DNA from 3 places in the Streptomyces sp. NA04227 genome. Region 2 is predicted to be linked to each of the others. Evidence: riboswitches for the same ligand, from Rfam matches in the RefSeq annotation. Region 2 holds a riboswitch; each other region holds the start of a gene.

What was found. A riboswitch is a leader RNA that binds a small molecule or an ion and turns the genes downstream of it on or off. The one in region 2 is predicted to bind cyclic di-AMP.
Region 1: another riboswitch for cyclic di-AMP. It lies ahead of HUT18_RS27805 (M23 family metallopeptidase); the one in region 2 lies ahead of HUT18_RS12030 (transglycosylase family protein).
Region 3: another riboswitch for cyclic di-AMP. It lies ahead of HUT18_RS18770 (M23 family metallopeptidase); the one in region 2 lies ahead of HUT18_RS12030 (transglycosylase family protein).

Annotation. Positions count from the first base shown of each region.
Region 1 is NZ_CP054918.1:6,553,595-6,555,904, forward strand. Features, by position in the region: gene HUT18_RS27800 (pitrilysin family protein) at 1-556, shown strand, start outside; cyclic di-AMP (ydaO/yuaA leader) riboswitch at 761-942, shown strand; gene HUT18_RS27805 (M23 family metallopeptidase) at 956-1,738, shown strand; gene HUT18_RS27810 (GntR family transcriptional regulator) at 1,957-2,310, shown strand, end outside.
Region 2 is NZ_CP054918.1:2,824,280-2,826,589, reverse strand. Features, by position in the region: gene HUT18_RS12035 (transglycosylase family protein) at 1-401, shown strand, start outside; cyclic di-AMP (ydaO/yuaA leader) riboswitch at 566-787, shown strand; gene HUT18_RS12030 (transglycosylase family protein) at 792-1,475, shown strand; gene eno (phosphopyruvate hydratase) at 1,841-2,310, shown strand, end outside.
Region 3 is NZ_CP054918.1:4,402,098-4,404,407, forward strand. Features, by position in the region: gene HUT18_RS18765 (PP2C family protein-serine/threonine phosphatase) at 1-528, shown strand, start outside; cyclic di-AMP (ydaO/yuaA leader) riboswitch at 751-895, shown strand; gene HUT18_RS18770 (M23 family metallopeptidase) at 907-1,956, shown strand; gene HUT18_RS18775 (PrsW family glutamic-type intramembrane protease) at 2,069-2,310, opposite strand, start outside.

The DNA of each region.
Region 1 (2,310 bases), 3.7 Mb from region 2:
CCGGGTCTGGCCCGCCCAGGTGCTCGGCACCTACTGCCTGGGCGGCACCCTGACCTCCCGGCTGGACCGGGTGCTGCGGGAGGAGAAGGGCTACACCTACGGCGTGCGTGCCTTCAGCCAGGTGCTGCGCTCCGCGCAGGACGGCTCGGGTGCGGCGATGCTCGCCATCTCCGGTTCCGTGGACACCGCCTCCACCGGCCCCGCCCTGGAGGACCTCTGGAAGGTGCTGCGCACCCTCGCGGCGGACGGTCTCACCGACGCGGAGCGCGATGTGGCCGTACAGAACCTGGTCGGTGTCGCCCCGCTGAAGTACGAGACGGCGGGCGCCGTCGCCGGGACGCTCGCCGACCAGGTGGAGCAGGAACTGCCCGACGACTTCCAGGGGCAGCTCTACCAGCAGCTCGCCGCGACGGGCACCGTGGAGTCGACCGCGGCCGTGGTCAACGCCTTCCCGGTCGACCGGCTCGTCACTGTCCTGGTGGGCGACGCGGCCGAGATCGAGGAGCCGGTGCGTGCGCTCGGCATCGGTGAAGTGACGGTGGTCACCGGCCAGTAGGACCGGTCGCCGGTCCGTGGGCCGGCAGCGAACGGCCCCGGTGTCGGCACCGCCACCGGGGCCGTTCGCTGTCTGGTTTCTGGTGAACGCACCGCTATGTCCTGTGTGATGGGCGACAAAAGACCGAATCGGTTTGGTCGCACCACCTCTCCCGCTTAGCGTCCTTCCGGCTGTTCGTCATGTGCGCGCCGCATCCGCGGCACCGGACAGTCATCGCCGAGTCCCCCGAAGGCGCGAGCCGGGGGAGCCGGGGACCCGCCTCCAAGGGCCCTTCGCGGTCCGGGAGTTCAGTTCCTGGGGTGAATCGGCCGCCCTCGCGGGCGTCCGTAGGAGACTTCCTGCTCCGAACCCGTCAGCTAACCCGGTAGGCGAGAGGGAAGGAAGGGACCAGCCACACCCATGGCGATCACCCGTGCCCGCGGGAGACACCGCAGACCGAGCCGCCTCACCAGGACGTCCGCCACCGCGGCCGGTGTCGCCGCACTCACCACCGCCGGGGTGCTCGGCGGTCTCGCGGCACCCGCCGGGGCCGCCGAGGAGTCCGTCGAGCAGAGTGGACTGGCCGGGGCGATAGCCATCGACCGGGTCGGCACCTCTCTCGCCGAGCGGATCGAGGCTCAGGCCGAGGCCCAGGAGGCCGCCGCCGCTGCCGAGGCCGCCAAGAAGAAGGCCGCCGAACTGGCCGAGCGCCGCGCCGAGGAGGCCAAGCGCAAGGCACGCGCCGAGCGGGCTGCCAAGGAGCGCGCGGCACGTGCCGCGGAGCGCCGCCGCCTCAACGCCTTCGTCCTGCCCGTCGAGGGCTCGTACGTCTCCACCTCGTACGGCGCCGGTGGTGGCATGTGGTCCTCCGGCAGCCACACCGGCGTCGACTTCCACGCCGCCTCCGGCACCTCGGTCCGGGCCGTCGGCCGCGGCACCGTCGTCAGCACGGGCTGGGGCGGCGCCTACGGCAACGAGGTGGTGATCCGGATGCACGACGGGACGTACACGCAGTACGGCCACCTGTCCTCGATCGGGGTCGCGGTGGGGCAGTCGGTGACGCCCGGTCAGCAGATCGGACTCGCCGGTGCGACCGGCAACACCACCGGGCCGCACCTGCACTTCGAGGCGCGCACCGGTGAGGACTACGGCTCGGACATCGACCCCGTCGCCTATCTGCGCTCCCACGGCGTGAATCTCTGAGGCGCCGCTCCCGGCCGGGAGCGCACCTCGGTGCGAAATGCCACGAAAGCCCTCGGCCTGCCCGCCGAGGGCTTTTGTGTTGTCCAAAAAATATCCCCGGATTCCCCTTCGCCGTCGGAAATCAAGTCACACTGCAATAGAGTCGTCTAACGCGTGCCGGTGAGCGGCGCGCGCGACAAAGCAGAGTGTTTCGCGCGGATCAATGCGGAGGTCCGGTCATGCGCATTCCCGCGCATTCGGTGTGCACGGCGATCCGGGACGACATCGTCTCGGGGGTCCACGAGCGGGGCGGGCGCCTCACGGAAGAAGTCCTCGCCCGGCGTTACGGGGTCTCCCGGGTGCCGGTGCGCGAGGCCCTGCGCACCCTGGAGGCCGAGGGCTTCGTGCTCACCCGCAGGCACGCCGGGGCCTGTGTCGCCGAGCCGACCGAGCAGGAGGCCGCCGACCTGCTCGACATCCGTACCGCCCTGGAACCGCTCGCCGCAGCCCGCGCCGCCCAGCGCCGCACGGAATCCCATCTCAAGGTGCTGCGGGGCCTGGTCAGGCTGGGGCAGGAGCGGTCCGTACGAGGG
Region 2 (2,310 bases):
CCCCTTCGGACGCCCCTTCGGACGCCCCTTCGGACGCCCCTTCGGGCACCCCGCCGGACAGCCCGTCCGGCACCCCCTCGGACACTCCGTCCGACCCCCCCTCCGAAGACCCCACCGGCCGTCACCGCGGCGACCCGGCTCCCGACGACACCCCTGATGAGCACCCCGGCAGGGGCTCCGGCCGTCACTCGCGCCCGGGTGATGCGCCTGCGGGTGCGGAGGGTTCGTACACCGTCCGGGCCGGGGACAATCTCTGGGCCATCGCGGGTGCACATGACATCGAGGGCGGCTGGCCGGAGTTGTACGCGCTGAACCGGCAGACGGTCGGCGGCGATCCGGACCTCATTCTCCCCGGTCAGACGCTGTCTCTTGGGTCCGAATCGGACGCACGCAAAGGCTAGTTAGTGCCTTGATGTCCGTTTTGGTGAAACTGAGAGATGGGTCTCAGAAGCCCTGATCGTCTTTGGAAAACCGACGATCGCATGTTTACGGTCGTGACCGCTCGCCACAGCGGGCCCCTGTGGTCGTCACGCCGAATCCTGCCGACGTCCGCCGGGAACAGTCGTCGCGTCAAGCGCCGTTGGCAGGAGCGGGGGACCCAAGGTTTGCGCCGGGGCCCGTGCCGGCCGGGCAGCGAGCTGCTGCCCGCCCGCGGGAACCGGCTAGGGGTGAAGTCGCACAGCTGAAGCGTGCGGCCGGGCAAATTCGTCACCGGCTCGTCCGAGTCGGGGGCACCCCATCGGCCCGAACCCGACAGCTCACCTCGCAGGCGTCGGTGAGGGGATCACTCCATGCTGCTTTCCGGCAAGGGCAAGCACCGTCGCCCGACCTTCTTCAACCGCACCGCCCGCGTCGTCACGCTCGCCGGTGTCGCCGGCGCCGCGGTCGCCGCCCCGCTGGTCGCCACCGGCTCGGCCTCCGCCGCCACCGCCTCCGAGTGGGACAAGGTCGCCCAGTGCGAGTCCGGCGGCAACTGGTCCATCAACACGGGCAACGGCTACTACGGCGGCCTGCAGTTCAGCAGCTCCACCTGGGCCGGTTACGGCGGTACGCAGTACGCCTCGCGCGCCGACCTGGCCACCAAGGAGCAGCAGATAGCCGTCGCCGAGAAGGTCCTCGCGGGCCAGGGCAAGGGCGCCTGGCCGTCCTGCGGTGTGGGCCTGTCCAACACCCCGTACCAGGGTGGCGGCACCGCCGAGCCCGCCCCGCAGCAGGAGACCAAGCCCGCCGAGGAGCGTTCCTCGCGCACCGAGGACCGCAAGGCCCCGGCGAAGCAGGAGACCGTCAAGACCCCGACCGGCAAGAAGGTCGCCAAGGGTGACGGCGAGTACAAGGTCGTCAAGGGCGACACCCTCAGCGAGATCGCGTCCGAGCACAAGGTCAAGGGCGGCTGGCAGAAGCTGTTCAAGCTGAACGACGACATCGTCGACGAGGCCGACCTCATCTACCCGGGTCAGCGGCTCCACCTGAGCTGACCCTGCCCGCGAGGGCGACCCCGTCCGGACCGGGCGGCTTCACCCCCCTGGGTCCGCCCGGACCGTCACCGCTCTCGCAGACCGCCCCGCCCCGCGCGTTCTCCCCCGTACGCGCCGGGGCGGGGCTCTTTTGCGGCCGGGGTGTGCCCCGCGTCGTACGCACTCCGCACCCGCACAGGAAAGCCGAGTTCACCCACCACTCACCGGCTTCACCCGCATTCAGCCGCCTTTGTCCCCCATTTCGTCCCGGTGTGTGGGCCGTCGAACCTCGCCCGGGGTCACTGCGGCTAGGCTCTTGCCGCGTGGGCAGCCTCCACCGAGGGGCCGTCCCGCAGTCCCACGTCACATCCCAGAAGGAGATGCTCGTGCCGTCCATCGACGTCGTCGTAGCCCGGGAAATCCTGGACTCCCGAGGCAACCCCACCGTCGAGGTCGAGGTCGGCCTCGACGACGGCAGCACCGGCCGTGCGGCCGTCCCGTCCGGCGCCTCCACCGGCGCCTTCGAGGCCCTGGAGCTCCGCGACCAGGACGCCAGCCGCTACAACGGCAAGGGTGTCGAGAAGGCCGTCCTCGCGGTCATCGAGCAGATCGGCCCGGAGCTCGTCGGCTACGACGCCACCGAGCAGCGCCTGATCGACCAGGCCATGTTCGACCTGGACGCCACCCCGGACAAGTCCTCGCTCGGCGCCAACGCCATCCTCGGCGTCTCGCTCGCCGTGGCCCACGCCGCCTCCGAGGCCAGCGACCTGCCGCTGTTCCGCTACCTGGGCGGACCCAACGCGCACCTGCTGCCGGTGCCGATGATGAACATCCTCAACGGCGGTTCGCACGCGGA
Region 3 (2,310 bases), 1.6 Mb from region 2:
GAACACGCCCTGGCCCGGGAGGCCGCACTGCGCAGCGGCATCGACGGCTTCGAGGACTTCACCACCGCCGTGCTCGCCGAGATCGTGCACGAGGGCCGGGTGGTACGGCTGCTCAACCGGGGGCACCCCGGGCCGCTGCTGCTCGACGGCGACGGCGGGCTGCGCGTCCTCACGGCGGACCGGGCCGCGCTGCCGATCGGCCTGGCCGAGCTCGGCGGCGCGGGCGCCGACCGTGTCCAGGAGATCGACTTCCCGCTCGGCGCCACCCTGCTCTTCCACACCGACGGACTCCTTGAAGCACGCAACGCGGACGGCGTCTTCTACGACCCGGTGTCCCGTCTGGAGGGGCGGGTGTTCCCGGCGCCGGGCGTGCTGCTGGCCACTCTGGTGAAGGAAGTGGTCCGGCACACCGACGGCGGCGCGACGGACGACATGGCGCTGCTCGCGGTGCGGCGCCCGGTCACGGCGCCGCCCGACGACACAGGGGCCGACGACTCCGTGGCGGGGACGCGGAGTGACTTTCGGTGAGTGGGCGATGCCACTGAATAACAACTGACACACCGTCAGGAGATTGTGGGTTTGGGAAGTTGGCGAAAATCGCGTCCAACTCGCCCCATGCGGCACCCTTATGTCCGCAAAATTTCTTGCGCCGACGTCAAGGATCACGGGGAACTCTTGGAATACGGGGTCCGGGTCTATTAACGTTCGATAACGCAGCGCGGTCGTCACAGCCGTCACAAGGGTCGGCTCCGTGCTCATGCGCCTAATCCCGCAAGGGAGCCGGGGAACCACCTTTTTGGGGTGAATCGGTCGCCTTTCCTTCGAGGGGCGACGGTAGGAGACCTTCCTGCTCCGAACCCGTCAGCTAACCCGGTAGGCGAGAAGGAAGGAAAGGAGCACGCCTCCGTGGCGTCCAACGGCCCTGCCACCCGCACCGGTTACTTGCCCAGTGACGAGGACTACGGCTTCGAGGAGCCCCTCCCGCAAGCCGGGGAGTGGAATCCCACCGCCGAGTCCGTCCGCCCGGTACGCGGCAGACACCGCGTCATCAAGCAGCGGGGCGGCCTCGCGCGCAGCTCCACGGTCCTCGGTGTCGGTGTCATCGCCGCCGTGGGCGCGGGCGGCATCGCGACCGCACAGGGCGGCAAGCCCGCGGTGCAGATATCCGTCCCGGACGTCGCGAAGGTCACCGACTCCCTGCCCGAGGCCAAGTCCCTGCCCGGCGTGGGCTCGCTGGTCTCCGGCTCCGAGGAAGCGGCCGCCGACCCGGCCGCCGCGGCCCCGCTGAGCACCGCTGCCCGTGGCGTCTCGCCCGAGGCCGGTGAGAACCTCCGCAACCGCATCCTCCAGCAGGCCGAGCAGCAGGAGGACGCCGCCGCGAGCGCCGCGCAGCAGGCCGCCGAGCAGGCCGCGGCGAAGAAGGCCGCCGAGGAGGCGGCCGAGCAGCAGAGCAAGGCGAAGGCGGAAGCCGACGCCAAGGCCGAGGCCGCCAAGAAGGCGGCCGAGGAGGAGGCCCGCCGCAAGGCCGAGGCCGAGCGCCTGGCCAAGCTGGCCCGCAGCTACTCGCTGCCGACCTCCTCGTACACCCTCACCTCGCACTTCGGCGACGCCGGTTCGATGTGGTCCTCCGGCTACCACACCGGCCTCGACTTCGCCGCCCCGACCGGCACCCCGGTCAAGGCCGTGCACTCCGGCACCGTCAAGGAGGCCGGCTGGTCCGGCGCCTACGGCTACCGCACGGTCCTGGAACTCGAGGACGGCACCGAGATCTGGTACTGCCACCAGTCCTCGATGAGCGTCAGCGTCGGCCAGCAGGTCACCACCGGCGACGTCATCGGCCGCGTCGGCTCGACCGGCAACTCCTCCGGCCCGCACCTGCACGTCGAGGTCCACACCCCGGGCGGCACCGGCATCGACCCGCTGGGCTGGCTCCAGTCCAAGGGACTCAACCCCTGAGACACCCGCTGCGGCGGATGCGCCGAAGCACACGTACACGGCACACGGCACCTCATGGCGTACTCACGCCGTGGGGTGCCGTTGTCGTTGCGGTGCCCCACGGCGCCCGGGGTCACCAATGCCGTTGTCGCGGTGGCCAGTTGGGCGCGGCGTGGTGCGTCGGCGGAGGGGCCGGGGCCGGGGTCGGGGCCGGGGTGCCGGGCGGGTGGTACGCGTAGGGGTGCTGGGGCGGCGGGCGGTGCGGGCCGGTCTGCTGCTGGGGCCAGTTGGCGTACGGCCGGTGCGGGAGGCCCGGCGGCGGGCGGCCGTGCGGGCCCCAGCCGTGTGCCGGGTACGGGACGGGCGGCGGCTGCG